2 regions of the Kitasatospora sp. NPDC059577 genome follow, and region 1 is predicted to be linked to the other one. Evidence: predicted binding sites of a transcription regulator. Region 1 holds the regulator's gene; the other holds the start of a gene.
The links. The regulator HspR, encoded in region 1, represses chaperone genes until heat shock. The targets are predictions, from matches to a motif close to TTGAGNNNNNNNNNCTCAA.

Region 1 (7,018 bases):
CGCCGTGACTGACACCACCTCCACGCTGCTCTCCGCCGCCCTCCCGGACCCCGCCGCCCGCGCCCTCTACCTCGCCGTCCTCCGCGAGGGCGGCCGCGTCCGCGCCGCCGAGGTCGGCCCGGACGACGGCCCCGCGCTCCGACGGCTGGTGGAACTCGGGCTTCTGGTACCGCAGTTGCAGGACGCCGCCTACAGCGCCGTCGACCCCAGGGGTGCCACCGAGCGGATCGGCACCGCGATCCGACTGCAGAGCGCCCGCCTGCTCACCGAGGCCGAGCGGCTTCCCGACCTGCTGGGCGAACTCACCCGCGCCTACGACGCGACCCCGAAGCGGCGGCGCGCGGCGACCGGCGCGCGTTACCTCACTGCGAAGGAGGACCTCCGGCACGAACTGGAGCAGCTGGCAAAGGAGTTCCCCAACGAGACCATGACCGCCCAGCCCGGCGGTCCCCGCCCTGCCGAGCTGCTGCCCGACTCCCTCGACCGTGCTCGCCGTGTCCACGAACGCGGTGGAACCGTGCGGACCCTGTACGAGTCCTCGGCCAAACTCGACCCGGCAACCGTCCGGTTCGCCGCCGAGGTCACCCGACTCGGCTGCACCACCCGGCTCGTCGACGTGCCCTTCCAACGCTTCCTGGTCTTCGACCGCACCGTCGCCGTCATCCCCGCCGCCGCCGACTACACCAGTGCCGCCGTGGTCGACGACCCGGCGATGGTGGCCTTCGTCGTCGACACCTTCGAACAGCTCTGGCAGCAGGCCGAAGGCGTCAACTGGTCCGCTCTCGCCGACGGTTCCGCCGCGTCGACGGCCCACGAGCAGGTGGCCCGCCTGCTCGCCCGCGGCCTCACCCAGCGCGCCGTCGCCACCCGCCTCGGCCTGAGCGAGCGCACGGTGGCCGGTCACATCGCCCGGCTGCGTGAGCAGTACGACGCGGAGACGCTGTTCCAACTGGGCTGGCAGATGAGGGGTGAGCGCGATGTCTGAGCCCGACCTGCCCGACGCCGCCGCCCGGGAGCTGTACCGTGCGGTGCTCGGAGAGGGCGGCCGCATCCGGATCGCCGACATCGCGGCGGAGGACGAGGGGTCGGTCCGAGCACTGCTGGACCTGGGCCTGCTCAAGCCCTACGTCTCCGACGGCTCGTTCAGCGCGGTCGACCCGCGTTCGGTGACAGCCCGGATAGGCACCGACCTGCGCTCGGCCGGTACCCGCCTGTTCATGCGGGCCGAGGAACTGCCGGACCTGTTCGGCGACCTCACCGCCGCCTACGACTCGGCGCCCCGACGCCCCGGCGGCTCCGGGAGCACCCGGATCATCGAGGGCATGGAGAACATCCGGCACCAGATCGCCCAGCTGACCGAGGAACTCCGCCACGAGGCGCTCGCCGCCCACCCGGGCGGGGCCCGCCCGGCGGACGCCGCCGACGACACCGTGGACCACGTCCGCCGCTTCCTGGCGATGGGCGGCTCGATCCGCAGTCTGTACGAGTCCGGGGCCCGGCTCGACGCCCCGACAGTCCGACTGGCTGCCCGGCTCACTGAGCTCGGCTGCCACCTCCGGGTGACGCCGTTCTCGTTCTCCCGCGTGATGATCTTCGACCGCGCCGTCGCCGTGGTGCCCACCGCATCGGACCACGCCAGCGCGGCGGTCATCGAGGACCCGGCCGTGGTCGACTTCCTGGTTCGCGACTTCGAACTGCACTGGAAGGAGGCCGAGGGCGTCAACTGGGCTTCCCTGGCGTCTGGTTCGATCGAGCCGACCGTTCACGAGCAGGTGGGCCGTCTGCTGGCCCGGGGCCTCACGCAGCGGGCGATCGCCAGTCGGATGGGGCTGAGCGAGCGGACGGTCGCCGGTCACATCGCCCGGCTGCGTGAGCAGTACGACGCGGAGACGCTGTTCCAACTGGGCTGGCAGATGCGGGGAGCCCGGACGGGGGAGTCCGGTGGGTGAGCTCTGCTCAGCCGGTGGCGGCGCCGGTCGGCCAGTAGCCGGGGACCGGGGGCTGCTGCCGGGGGACGGTGAACTGCTCGCCGGGGGCGGTCCAGAAGCCCTCGCGCAGGGAGAGGGCCATGCCGGCCCAGTCCAGCGCGGTCTCCACCGTGTGGTTGAGGGCCTCCTGCGACCAGGTGTCGTCGAAGACGAGCGGCAGGACGGGGGCGACCTGCTCGATGGTGGCGATCAGCGGGTTGTGGGTGATGGCCTCGTCGACCAGGAGGACGATCGGCTTCCGCAGCGCAGACGCCCAGCCCAGCTCCAGGCTCACGCCGGCCGAGAGCGGCGCTCCCACGTAGGCGAACACGAGGTCCGCGGACTGCAGGGCGCGGAAGTCGGACGGAACACGGGGCTCCGGCGCGCGGCCGGAGATGGTCCAGGCGTCACTGTGGTGCGCGCTGTACACGGCGGCACCGCTGCGGAGCAGGGTGGTGCGGAGCGTCGTCAGCCGCGTCCGGCTGGCGAGCGTCACCACACTGTCGGCCGGGCCGGTCAGCCGCATCAGCGGCGCGGCCAGGAACACACGTGCACGCCGGCCCTCAGGGGCCTGGCTGTCGTGGTGACGCAGGTAGGGCTCGGTCATGTCGACTCCGGGGAAAGGCCGACCGGGAGAGTGAGCGTCGGCGATGCGTTGGATGTGGGCTGCTCTGTGGGGTGGTGCTGCTGGTGAAGCACTTAGTATTTGACGGTACATTGGCAAGGTGTGGTGTCTTGCCGGACCATTGGGAGCGAACTGATCGTCCATCGCAGGGCAGCGCCGCGTCCAGGGTTGGCCAGTGTCATCTGGATGCCTGGCAGGGAGATGACGCACAGCCCGTAACCCGGGGGTGACAACCTCCCCCTCGCGCGTTACTGGGTGAGCCGTTATCCTGTTCGACGCTTCTAGTGGAGATTCTCGACAGAGAGAGTGGGGGCGTGACCGACATGCGCCGGTTTGTCTGCAAGGTCGTACTTTCGTTGGCCGTTGCCGCGGCTGTGCTCGGCGCCGGCTCTCTCGCGGATGCTGTCGACTCGCACGGCGCGATCGACACCCGGGCCGCCGTGACCGTTGCGGACGATATCTCTTGGCAGTGAACTCGGCCGTGTGAACGTCCGTCCCCTGTCGGGGTTTTGAATATCCCGTCGACCTGTCGCGCGAATGGGCACGTCGATCAGTCGGTGGATTCGTGCGCCTTTCGGCCGAGGACGTAGCCGAGCTGGAACAGCGAGTCGACTTTATAGTCGTCTCGCATTTCGGCTATGTGTCTTGCAAGCGTTCGCTCGCTGATCCCCAGGCGCCTTGCGATGACCCGGTGATTGGTGCCTTCGAGCATCTGGTCGATGATGGTCTGACGCAGGCGTGACACCACTTGCTGCGGCACCGTGCGGGCGCCCTCGAATTCCAGGGCCCGGCTCCAGCACCGTTCGAACACCTCTTCTGCGAGGTAGTTGACGACTGCCGGGTCATATATGAACGCCGCGAGGCTCATGTCGTCGGCGATCGGGATCACGGCGACGCGTCGATTCATCACTATGAGCCGCGTATAGGGCTCGTCAAGGGTTCGGTACTGGCCGCCGGCCCGGGCGAGCGTGGCCACGTAGTCCCTGGTCGGCTGATGGTATCGAGTGCTGGCATGGTAGATGGTCCGCATCTGCGTGCCGCTGCGGAGCGTTTCCAGGTCCTGTTCGATCATCCCGGCGAGAAGGTCCGGTTGCCGGGGACCGCCCGGCTGGAGCGCCAGGGCCTCCTCCAGACCGGAGTCCCTGAACTGTTCCAGCCGCTGACGAATAAGCGCCTTCCCCTGCACGTACTCGATCGACCCTCCGCGGTGCTTCGGGGTATGGAATTCCCGTGCGAGTTCCTGCAGTTCGGAGGGGAGGGATACCGCGCGCGACAGGAGTTCCAATGCCTGGCGCTGCCATGAATGACTGAGGCTGGTCGAGAGCTGCGTGGGGTCGGCGGCTATGAAAATGGTCGGATCATCGCTGTCGGGTACGAGAAGGCCAATCCGCACCAGCTCGTCGCGCGCGGAACCATTTCGATCGACATTGGATCCCAACGGCAGCCTGCCGTCTCCCCGGATGACGGTCAGATACAGCTCTCGTGCTTCTGCCGAGACGACGGTCAAGCCAGCGGCAAGGGGCTGCTCTCGTTCACTCATCCGCGACTCCCTGCCGTTGCCGTGATACCTGCGTCCTGTCAGCACTGACGCTGAATCGAGTTCAGCATGCCAGATCCTGTGCGTCCTCCGGAGAGGGAATGTGACCGCACTCTCTCACCAAGACCGAGCCGCCGGCACCCCCCGAACAGGAGGGGGCCGGCGGCGGTGTCCGTGGGCCGGGTCAGCGCTTGGGGCGCCAGACGACGAGGGCGCTGGAGTGCGGGGTGGGCGGCTGGTAGGGGACGAGGTCGCGGCGGTAGGAGGCGTGGACGGCGGCCTCGCGCTGCTGGAGGGCGGTGGCGGCGCCCTCCAGGGAGTCGACCAGTTCGGCGATGCGGGACTGGAGGGCGGTGACCTGGTTCTCCAGCTCGATGATCCGCTTGATGCCCGCCAGGTTGATGCCTTCGTCCTGGGAGAGCCGCTGGACCTCGCGCAGTTGCTGGATGTCGCGGGCGGAGTAGCGGCGGCCGCGGCCGGCGGTGCGGTCGGGGCAGACCAGGCCGAGGCGGTCGTACTGGCGGAGGGTCTGCGGGTGCAGGCCGGACAGTTCGGCGGCCACGGAGATGACGTAGACCGGGGTGTCCTCGGTGAGGACGTACGCCGGCGGGGCCGAGGGGGCCCGGCGGGTGCGGCGGGTGCCGTCGCCGGGCAGGCCTTCGCCGATGCCGGGGCCGATCGGGCCGTCGTGGTTGATCGGATTCATCGGGGACATCTGGTCGTCACGCTCCCTTCGCCGCCCGGAAGAGGGCTGCTCGCGGATCGTCGGAGGCGGTGGCCTCGCGGTACTGCTCCAGGGCGTTCAGCGCGTCGCCGCTGACGTGCTGGGGCACCACGACCTCGACGGTGACGAGGAGGTCGCCGCGGGTGCCGTCCTTGCGGGTGGCGCCCTTGCCGCGGGCGCGCATGGTGAGGCCGTTGGCGCTGCCCGGGGGGAGTTTGAGCTTCACGCCGGGGCCGCCGAGGGTGGGTACCTCGATGGTGGCGCCGAGGGTGGCCTCGGGGAAGGTGACGGGGACGGTGACGGTGAGGTTGTCGCCCTTGCGGCCGAAGACCGGGTGCGGGTCGACGTGCACGGTGACGTAGAGGTCGCCGGGCTGTCCGCCGCGTTCGCCCTGGGCGCCCTTGCCCTTGAGCCGGATGCGCTGGTCGGCCTGGACGCCGGCCGGGATGCGGACCTGCATGGTGCGGGCGGAGCTGGCCCGGCCGCTGCCGTGGCAGTCGGTGCACGGGTCGTCGACGATCATGCCCCGGCCGCGGCAGTCCTTGCACGGCTCGGAGAGCGCGAAGGCGCCCTGGCCGCGGCTGACGGTGCCCGCGCCGACGCAGGTGGGACAGACCCGGGGGGTGGTGCCGGACTTGGCGCCGGTGCCGTTGCAGGTGCGGCAGGGCGCCTGGCTGGTCATCCGCAGCGGGACGGTCGCGCCGTCGACGGCTTCCTCGAAGGAGAGCGTCACCTCGGTCTCGACGTCGGCGCCGCGCCGGGGCTGGGCCTGTCGGGGGCCGCCGCGGTTGAAGAGGCCGCCGAAGACGTCGCCGAGTCCGCCGCTGCTGGCGCCGCCGCCCTGGTTGCCGCTGAAGAGGTCGCCGAAGTCGAAGCTGTAGTTGCCGGCGCCGCCGGGGCCGCCGCCGGCCCGGAAACCGCCGTTGGCGAAGAGGCTGCGGGCCTCGTCGTACTCCTTGCGGCGCTTCTCGTCGGAGAGGACGTCGTACGCCTCGGAGATGTCCTTGAACCGCTCCTCGGCCTTGGCGTCACCCTTGTTGGCGTCGGGGTGGAACTCGCGCGCGAGCTTGCGGTAGGTCTTCTTGATCTCGGTGGCGGTGGCGTCCTTGGGCACGCCCAGGACTTTGTAGTAGTCCTTCTCCACGTAGTCCTTACCGCTCACGGCTTGAGCCACCTCCCGATGTCCATCGTCACTGGGCTGTCAACGGCGCGCGGGGACGCGGCTGTCGACAGAGCGCTGCGGAGCCGGCCGCCGTACTGGCCGGCGTACGACTCCGCAGCGCACTGGTTTTCGGCTGTCACAGGGTGTCAGCTGTCCGAGCCGCCGTCGGACTTGTCCGCGTCGCCCGACTTCGCGTCGGTGTCGGCGGCCGGCTGGGTGCCCGGCTGGGGCTCCGCGACGGCGACCATCGCCGGGCGGATGATCCGCTCGCCGATGCGGTAGCCGGGCTGGAGGACCTGCACGCAGGTGTCCTCGGTGACGTCCGAGGAGTAGCTGTGCATCAGCGCCTCGTGCATGGTCGGGTCGAAGGGCTCGCCCTCCTTGCCGAACTGCTGCAGGCCCAGCTTGGCGACGACCGTCTCCAGGGACTCGGCGACGGACTTGAAGCCGCCGGTGACCTCGCCGTGCTCGCGGGCGCGGCCGATGTCGTCCAGGACGGGGATCAGGGACTCCAGGATGTTGGAGACCGCGATCTCGCGGACCGTCAGCCGGTCGCGCTCGACCCGCTTGCGGTAGTTCTGGTACTCGGCCTGCAGGCGCTGCAGGTCCGCGGTGCGCTCGGCCAGCTCGCGCTTGGCGGTGGCGAGCTCCTCCGGGGAACCCTCGGCGGCACCGGCCGACGCGGCTTCCTCGGCGGCCTTGATCACGGCCTCTTCGGCGGCGGAGTCGTCGCCGGGCTTTCCGCCCTGCGGCTTGTCCGTCATGCCGACGCACCGCCCTTGGGCTTCTCGTCGTCCACGATCTCGGCGTCGACGACGTCGTCGTCGGCCTTGGCCTGGGCGGAGTCGCCGGCCCCGGCGGCACCGGCGGTGGCGTCGGCGTTGGCGTACAGCGCCTGGCCGAGCTTCTGCGCGGTGGTGGAGACCTTCTCCGAGGCTTCGCGGATCTTCGCGATGTCCTCGCCCTTCAGGGCCTCCTTGAGCTCGCCGATGGCGGTCTCGAC
Region 2 (7,018 bases), on a different contig from region 1:
GGGCGCGGCGGCGAGCGGGGCGGCAGCCGGCGCCGGAGCGGCCTGGGCGGCCGGTGCAGCGGGGGCGGGCGCGGCCGGAGCAGCGGCGGGCGCGGGCGCGGGGGCAGCGGCAGGGGTCGGCGTGGGGCCGGCCTGGGTCGCGGCCTGGGTCACTGGGGTCACCTCGGTACCGGGCTTGTAGTCGGCGAAAAAGTCCCACCAGGCTCGGTCGACCGAGTTCGGGTCCTGGAGGTACTGCTGGTAGATCTCGTCGACGAGCCACTCGTTGGGGCCGAAGCCAGTGGAGCTTGCCGAGCTGTTGGGGGTTTCAGGGGACTGTGGCGACACGGCGGCAACCGCCCTCTTCCGCTTCCTTTTGGGATGTTTGGACAGCGGGGATTAAGGCTACGCCCCTGACCAGTGATCGCGCAGTCCCCGGGGGCCAGGCGTCGCCCAGATCACAGTCCTGACCTGCAGTTTGGCTGAAAAAGTGCGTTAGAAAGCCGTATCTGAGGGGAACCGATCGGCCCCAAACAGGGCTATTACCCGGATGAAACCGGACAAACCCCTACGGAAATCCTCTAACGATCTTCGTATGCGTCTGTGTCGGATCTGTGACAAATGTCCCGGCCGTCGTCCTGGCGCGGCCCCGGCAGGCGGACCTCGATCCGGCAGCCGCTCGGCGACTCGGCGACCGCGATCCGTCCGCCGTGCAGGTCCACCGCCCAGCGGGCGATGGCCAGGCCCAGGCCGGTGCCGCCGTCCGCGCCCGGTCCGGCCGCGGTCGCGGTGCCGCTGCGGCTGAACCGCTCGAAGACCCGGGTGCGGTCGGCCGGGGGGATGCCCGGGCCCTCGTCCTGGACCTCCAGCAGCAGTCCGCCGCCCCCGCCGTCGGGCCGCGCGCGCACCGTCACGGTGCCGCCGGGCGGGGAGTGCTTGCAGGCGTTGTCGACCAGGTTCGCGACCACTTGGTGGAGGCGCTCGGGGTCCGCCACGCCGGTCAGGCCGGCCGGACTGACCTCCAGGGCCAGCCGGACGTCCCCGCGCCGGGAGAAGGCCCCGCCGGCCGTCGCGCCGTCCACGGTGACCCCGCGCAGCACGCCGTCCAGGAACTCGCGCACCTCGAAGGGGCGGGCGTCCAGGTCGACCACGCCGTCGTCGATCTTGGAGAGGTCGAGCAGGTGGGTGACCAGGCGGCCGAGCCGCTCGGTCTGCTCCAGGGCCGCTCCCAGGGTCGCCGGGTTGGGCTGGACGACGCCGTCGACCACGTTCTCCAGGACGGCGCGCAGCGCGGCGATCGGCGTGCGCAGCTCGTGCGAGACGTTGGCGACCAGCTCGCGGCGGTGCTGGTCGGCGGCCTCCAGGTCGGCGGCCATGCCGTTGAAGGCGGCCGCCAGCTCGCCGATCTCGTCGCGCGAGTTCACCTCGACCCGGCGGCTGTAGTCGCCGGAGGCCATCGCGCGGGCGGCAGCCGTCATCTCGCGCAGGGGGGCGGTCAGCCCGTGCGCGAGGAACTGCATGAAGAGCAGTGAGGCGATCATGGAGAAGACCATGATGATCCGGATCTGGGTCTCGGACCGGATCGCCACGACCACCATCCCGGTGGCCAGGAACACGGAGACGATCACCAGCAGGGCGAGTTTGCCCTTGATCGAGCGGACCGGGTCGAGCGGCCGGATGTCGGCCCAGACCCGGCGGGCGGCACGGACGGCCAGCGTCTGCGGCCGCGCGCCGTCGGATTCCCCGTTGCGTTGCTGTGGAAAGGTCATTGGTCCCTGTGGTCCCCGCGTGTGTCCCCCCGCGTGGTGGCACGGCGTCGTTCGGGTCACGGGCCCCCCGGTGGCCCGTCGCCCGAGGCCCGCCGTCAGGAGAGCGGGGCCTCCAGTGCGTACCCGACACCGTGCACGGTGCGGATCCAGCTGGCGCCGATCTTCCGGCGCAGCGCCTTGACGTGGCTGTCCACGGTGCGGGTGCCGGACGCGTCGGTCCAGTCCCAGACCTCGGCCAGCAACTGCTCGCGGGTGAGCACCGCGCGCGGCTGGGCGGCCAGGCAGGCGAGCAGGTCGAACTCGGTCGGCGTCAGGTGGACGTCGCCCGAGGACAGCCGGACCCGGCGCTGCACGTGGTCGATCTCCAGTTCGCCGAAGCGCAGGCTGCCGAGCGCGGGCGTCCGGGCGGCCTGCTGGGCGCGCTCGACGCGGCGCAGCAGCACGTTGACCCGGGCGGCCAGTTCGCGCATCGAGAACGGCTTGGTCATGTAGTCGTCGGCACCCACGCCGAGGCCGACCAGCAGGTCCGTCTCGTCGTCGCGCGCGGTCAGCATCAGTACCGGTACCGGGCGTTGGGCCTGGATCCGGCGGCACACCTCCAGGCCGTCGAAGCCGGGCAGCATGATGTCGAGGACGACCAGGTCGGGCTGCCAGGTGTGGAAGCCGTCGACCGCGCCGGGACCGTCGTGGGCCACGGCGACCTTGAAGCCCTCCGCGCCCAGTCGGGCCGCGATCGACTCGGCGATCGTCGGCTCGTCCTCCACCACCAGCACTCTGCGTTGGCTGCTCACCGCGCCGCCGGTGTTGTGGTTCTCCTGCTGAATTTCTGTCACGGTCACGCCACCGCCCCCAGGGCTGCGGGCCGGCCACCTGTGGGGATGGCGGGGCTCCGCTCGTAGTCTTGTTCCGTCGTGGACTGTGCCGGGTCCGCCGTCCCGTCGCGCGGTCGGGAGGCGAGGACGGATTCGTCGGCCGCCCACTTCTCCCGCGCACACCGCAGCGTACGGACAGCGGATGGTTTCCGGCAGGTGGACCGGACGTTTCCGGCCCGTGGGGCGGCTGTTCGGGCCGCCCGCGGACCCACTGCACGAGTGGGCACGGGCCGATACCTTACCCGGCGAATTTTCACTGCGTAACGGTACGTATGCAGTCGAGTTGACGCCAAGTCGCCGGTCAGAGGCCCTACTGACGCGTCAATCGAAAGAAGGTCTGGACCAATGCCGGGAATCCGGCCGTCCGCTACGTCGACGGTCTTCACCGGCTTTTCCCAGGTGCCTCTCAGAACCTCGACGTACCGTGGCCACGACAACACCCGACCGGGCGGAACCCGCGGTGCGCGTCGGTGCGTTCGCACCGGGTGGGCGCCGTCGGCTGCGGCGTGGAGCGGAGGCGGCATGGCGGGACCGCGGCAGGTCGTCGACGGGCGGACGCCCGCGGGAGCGCCGTACGGCATGCTCCGCCACGGGCTGCGCACCGGTGTCGCGCGGTGGCTGCTGGACCGGGTGCCGACGCCCCGGCGCAACCCCTTCACGCTCGGCTACCTCGCCGTCGTGGGCGCCACCACGACCTTCGCGGGGCTCGCCGATCCGGAACTCGTGCAGCGACTGCGGGAGGCCTCCAGCTCGGACGGGCACAACCTGCTGCAGCACCCCCTGCGGGCCCTGGTCCTGAGTGGTTTCTGGGTGGCCGGCGACGTCTGGGTGCCCTACCTGTGGGGATTCGCCTTCACTCTCGCACCGCTGGAGCGCAGGGTCGGGCCCGCCAGGGCGGCGGCCGTCTTCGCGACCGGCCACGTCGCGGCCACGCTGCTCTCCCAGGGCGTGGTGATCACCGCGGTGGAGGCCGGGCGGATGGCGCCCGAGGCGATGGACCACCTGGACATCGGGGTCAGCTACGGCGTGCTCGCCTGCCTGGGCGCGCTGTGCGGACTCCTGCCCCGGCACGGCCGGCTGCTCGCGCTGGGCGGGGCCGGGCTGATGATCGCCCAGCAGATCGCCTCCGACCGGGACGTGGTCACCGCGGTCGGGCACCCGGCGGCGGTGCTCGCCGGGGTGGCGCTCTGGCGTTGGCTGCGCCACACCGAGCGGCGCCCGCCCCGGCCGCGTCCGGCCGTGGCGGCGGTGGGTGGTGCGGCACCCGCGCGCGGCGGGGCGCGCGTGCGAACCGTGCGCTGAGGGTCTCCCGCGCGCGCCCGGTGATCGTCCGGCGCCCTTTTGACGGCCGGCCCGCGGCCCGCCCGCGGGGTCTCCATGCTCCGATCGTGTTCGCTCACGGCGAACCAAGTCCCGGGAACATCCGACGCTCGTGAAGCCTTAGTCAGGTCGGCTCAACTTCACTGACTGGGGAGAGATCATGGCATCGACGTCCACACCGCTCACCCTGCCCGTGCTGCCGCTCGACGACGAGGTCGTCCTGCCGGGCATGGTCGTCCCGCTGGACCTCAAGGACACCGAGGTGCGCGCCGCGGTCGAGGCCGCCCGCGCCGCGGCCACCGGCGGCAAGCCGCAGGTGCTGCTGGTCCCGCGGGTGGACGGCTCGTACGCGGCGGCCGGCACGCTGGCCACCGTCGAGCAGGTCGGCCGACTGGCCGACGGGGAGCCGGCCGCACTGGTGCGCGCCGTGCGCCGGCTCCGGATCGGCGTCGGCACCACCGGACCGGGCGCCGCCCTCTGGGTGGAGACCACGCCGTTCCGGGAGTCCTCGGTGGGCACCCCGGTGGCCGGCCGGGCCGCCGAGCTGGTCAAGGAGTACAAGGCGCTCTCCACCCAGTGGCTGCGCCGCCGCGGCGCCTGGCAGATCGTGGACCGGGTCGCCCAGATCGAGGGCGTCGGCGAGCTCGCCGACAACATCGGCTACGCGCCGTTCGTCACCGCCGAGCAGAAGCTCAAGGTGCTGCTGGAGGCCGACCAGGTCGCCCGCCTGGAGTACGCGCTGACCCTGCTGCGCGACCACCTCGCCGAGGAGGAGGTCAACGACACCATCCGCAAGGACGTCGAGGAGGGCGTGGCCAAGCAGCAGAAGGAGTTCCTGCTCCGCCGCCAGCTGGAGGCCGTCCGCAAGGAGCTGGCCGAGCTGAACGGGGACCCGGCCGACGAGGAGGGCGACTACCGGGCCCGGGTCGAGGCCGCCGACCTGCCGGAGGGCGTCCGCGCGGCCGCCCTCAAGGAGGTCGACAAGCTGGAGCGCAGCTCCGACCAGTCGCCCGAGGGCTCGTGGATCCGCACCTGGCTGGACACCGTCCTGGAGCTCCCCTGGAACGAGCGCACCGAGGACGCCTACGACATCGCCGGCGCCCGCGCGGTGCTGGACGGCGACCACGCCGGCCTGGCCGACGTGAAGGATCGCATCGTCGAGTACCTCGCCGTCCGCAAGCGCCGGGCCGACCAGGGCCTCGGACTGGTCGGCGGCCGCCGGGGCGGCGCGGTGCTGGCCCTCGTCGGCCCGCCCGGCGTCGGCAAGACCTCGCTCGGCGAATCGGTGGCCCGCGCGATGGGCCGCAGGTTCGTCCGGGTCGCGCTCGGCGGCGTCCGCGACGAGGCCGAGATCCGCGGCCACCGGCGCACCTACGTCGGCGCGCTGCCCGGCCGGCTGGTGCGGGCGATCAAGGAGGCCGGGTCGATGAACCCGGTCGTGCTGCTCGACGAGATCGACAAGGTCGGCTCCGACTACCGGGGCGACCCGGCCGCCGCCCTGCTGGAGGTGCTGGACCCGGCGCAGAACCACACCTTCCGGGACCACTACCTGGAGGTCGACCTCGACCTCTCCGACGTCGTCTTCCTCGCCACCGCCAACGTGCTGGAGGCCATTCCCGAGCCGCTGCTCGACCGGATGGAGCTGGTCCGGCTGGACGGCTACACCGAGGACGAGAAGGTCGTCATCGCCCGTGACCACCTGCTCCCGCGCCAGCTGGAGAAGGCCGGCCTCGGCGGCGGCCAGGTCGACGTGGACGAGGCCGCGTTGCGTCGGCTGGCCGGGGAGTACACCCGCGAGGCGGGCGTCCGCAACCTGGAGCGCTCGATCGCCCGGGTGCTGCGCAAGGTCGCCGCACAGGCCGAACTGGGCGAGCGCGAGCTGCCCGCCGCGGTCGGTCCGCAGGACCTGCGCGCCCTGATCGGCCGTCCGCACCACGTGCCGGAGTCCGCCCAGGAGCCGGCCGAGCGCCGCACCGCCGTCCCCGGCGTGGCCACCGGCCTCGCCGTGACCGGTGCCGGCGGCGACGTCCTCTACATCGAGGCCTCGCTCGCCGACGCCGAGACCGGCGGCACCGGGCTGACCCTCACCGGGCAGCTGGGCGACGTGATGAAGGAGTCGGCGCACATCGCGCTCTCCTTCCTGCGCTCGCGCGGCGCCGAGCTGGAACTGCCGGTCACCTCGCTGCGTGACCGCGGCGTGCACCTGCACGTCCCGGCCGGAGCCGTCCCCAAGGACGGGCCGAGCGCCGGCATCACCATGACCACGGCGCTGGCCTCGCTGCTCTCCGGCCGCAAGGTGCGCACCGACGTCGCGATGACCGGCGAGGTGTCGCTGACCGGGCGGGTGCTGCCGATCGGCGGGGTGAAGCAGAAGCTGCTCGCCGCCGACCGGGCCGGGGTCACCACGGTGATCATCCCCAAGCGCAACGAGGCCGACCTGGACGACGTCCCGGCCGAGGTGCTGGAGCGGCTCACCGTCCACCCGGTGGCGGACGTCCGCGAGGTGCTGAAGCTGGCGCTGGAGCCGGCCGAGGTGCTGGTCGCCGCCTGAGCAGCGGTCCGAGGGGCCGACGGCATCCCCGCGTGCGAGACTGCGGAGATGCCGTCCCCCACGCAGCGTGCTCTGGCCCGGGTGCCGGACCGGCTGCGCCCCTTCCTGGTGCGCCACCGCCGACTGGTGAAGTTCCTGATGGTCGGGGGCACCTGCTTCGTGCTCACCGTGGTGGTCAACCTCGAACTCAAGTTCACCGTGCTGCAGCACAAGCCGGTGGCCGCGTTGACCGTCGCGACCGTGATCGGCACCGTCGTCTCGTACGTGCTGAACCGCCGCTGGGCCTTCCGGGCCGGCGGCCGGCAGCGTGAGGCCGTGCTGTTCTCCCTGGTCAGCGTGGTGGCGATCGCCGTCAACGACGTGCCGCTGGCGCTCTCCCGGTACGTCCTGGACCTGCGCGAGCCGTTCGTCAGCCCCTTCGCCCAGGAGGTCGCGGACTTCGTCAGCGGGATGGTGGTCGGCACCTTCGTCGCGATGCTGTTCCGCTTCTGGGCGATGCAGCGCTGGGTCTTCACCCGGCTCGCCGA

Region 2: lon (endopeptidase La) is a predicted target of HspR. The motif match lies at 4,060-4,078, and genes of this name have one in related genera.

The regions. Positions count from the first base shown of each region.
Region 1 covers NZ_JBHWBZ010000004.1:148,659-155,676, reverse strand. Annotated here, with positions in the region: gene ACFV0O_RS06120 (LuxR C-terminal-related transcriptional regulator) at 1-12, shown strand, start outside; gene ACFV0O_RS06115 (helix-turn-helix domain-containing protein) at 5-985, shown strand; gene ACFV0O_RS06110 (LuxR C-terminal-related transcriptional regulator) at 978-1,949, shown strand; gene ACFV0O_RS06105 (hypothetical protein) at 1,957-2,574, opposite strand; gene ACFV0O_RS06100 (hypothetical protein) at 2,907-3,065, shown strand; gene ACFV0O_RS06095 (hypothetical protein) at 3,143-4,132, opposite strand; gene ACFV0O_RS06090 (heat shock protein transcriptional repressor HspR) at 4,314-4,835, opposite strand; gene dnaJ (molecular chaperone DnaJ) at 4,852-6,015, opposite strand; gene grpE (nucleotide exchange factor GrpE) at 6,162-6,779, opposite strand; gene dnaK (molecular chaperone DnaK) at 6,776-7,018, opposite strand, start outside.
Region 2 covers NZ_JBHWBZ010000060.1:52,990-60,007, forward strand. Annotated here, with positions in the region: gene ACFV0O_RS33440 (multifunctional oxoglutarate decarboxylase/oxoglutarate dehydrogenase thiamine pyrophosphate-binding subunit/dihydrolipoyllysine-residue succinyltransferase subunit) at 1-327, opposite strand, end outside; gene ACFV0O_RS33445 (sensor histidine kinase) at 561-1,748, opposite strand; gene ACFV0O_RS33450 (response regulator transcription factor) at 1,844-2,581, opposite strand; gene ACFV0O_RS33455 (rhomboid-like protein) at 3,143-3,922, shown strand; gene lon (endopeptidase La) at 4,101-6,491, shown strand; gene ACFV0O_RS33465 (GtrA family protein) at 6,540-7,018, shown strand, end outside.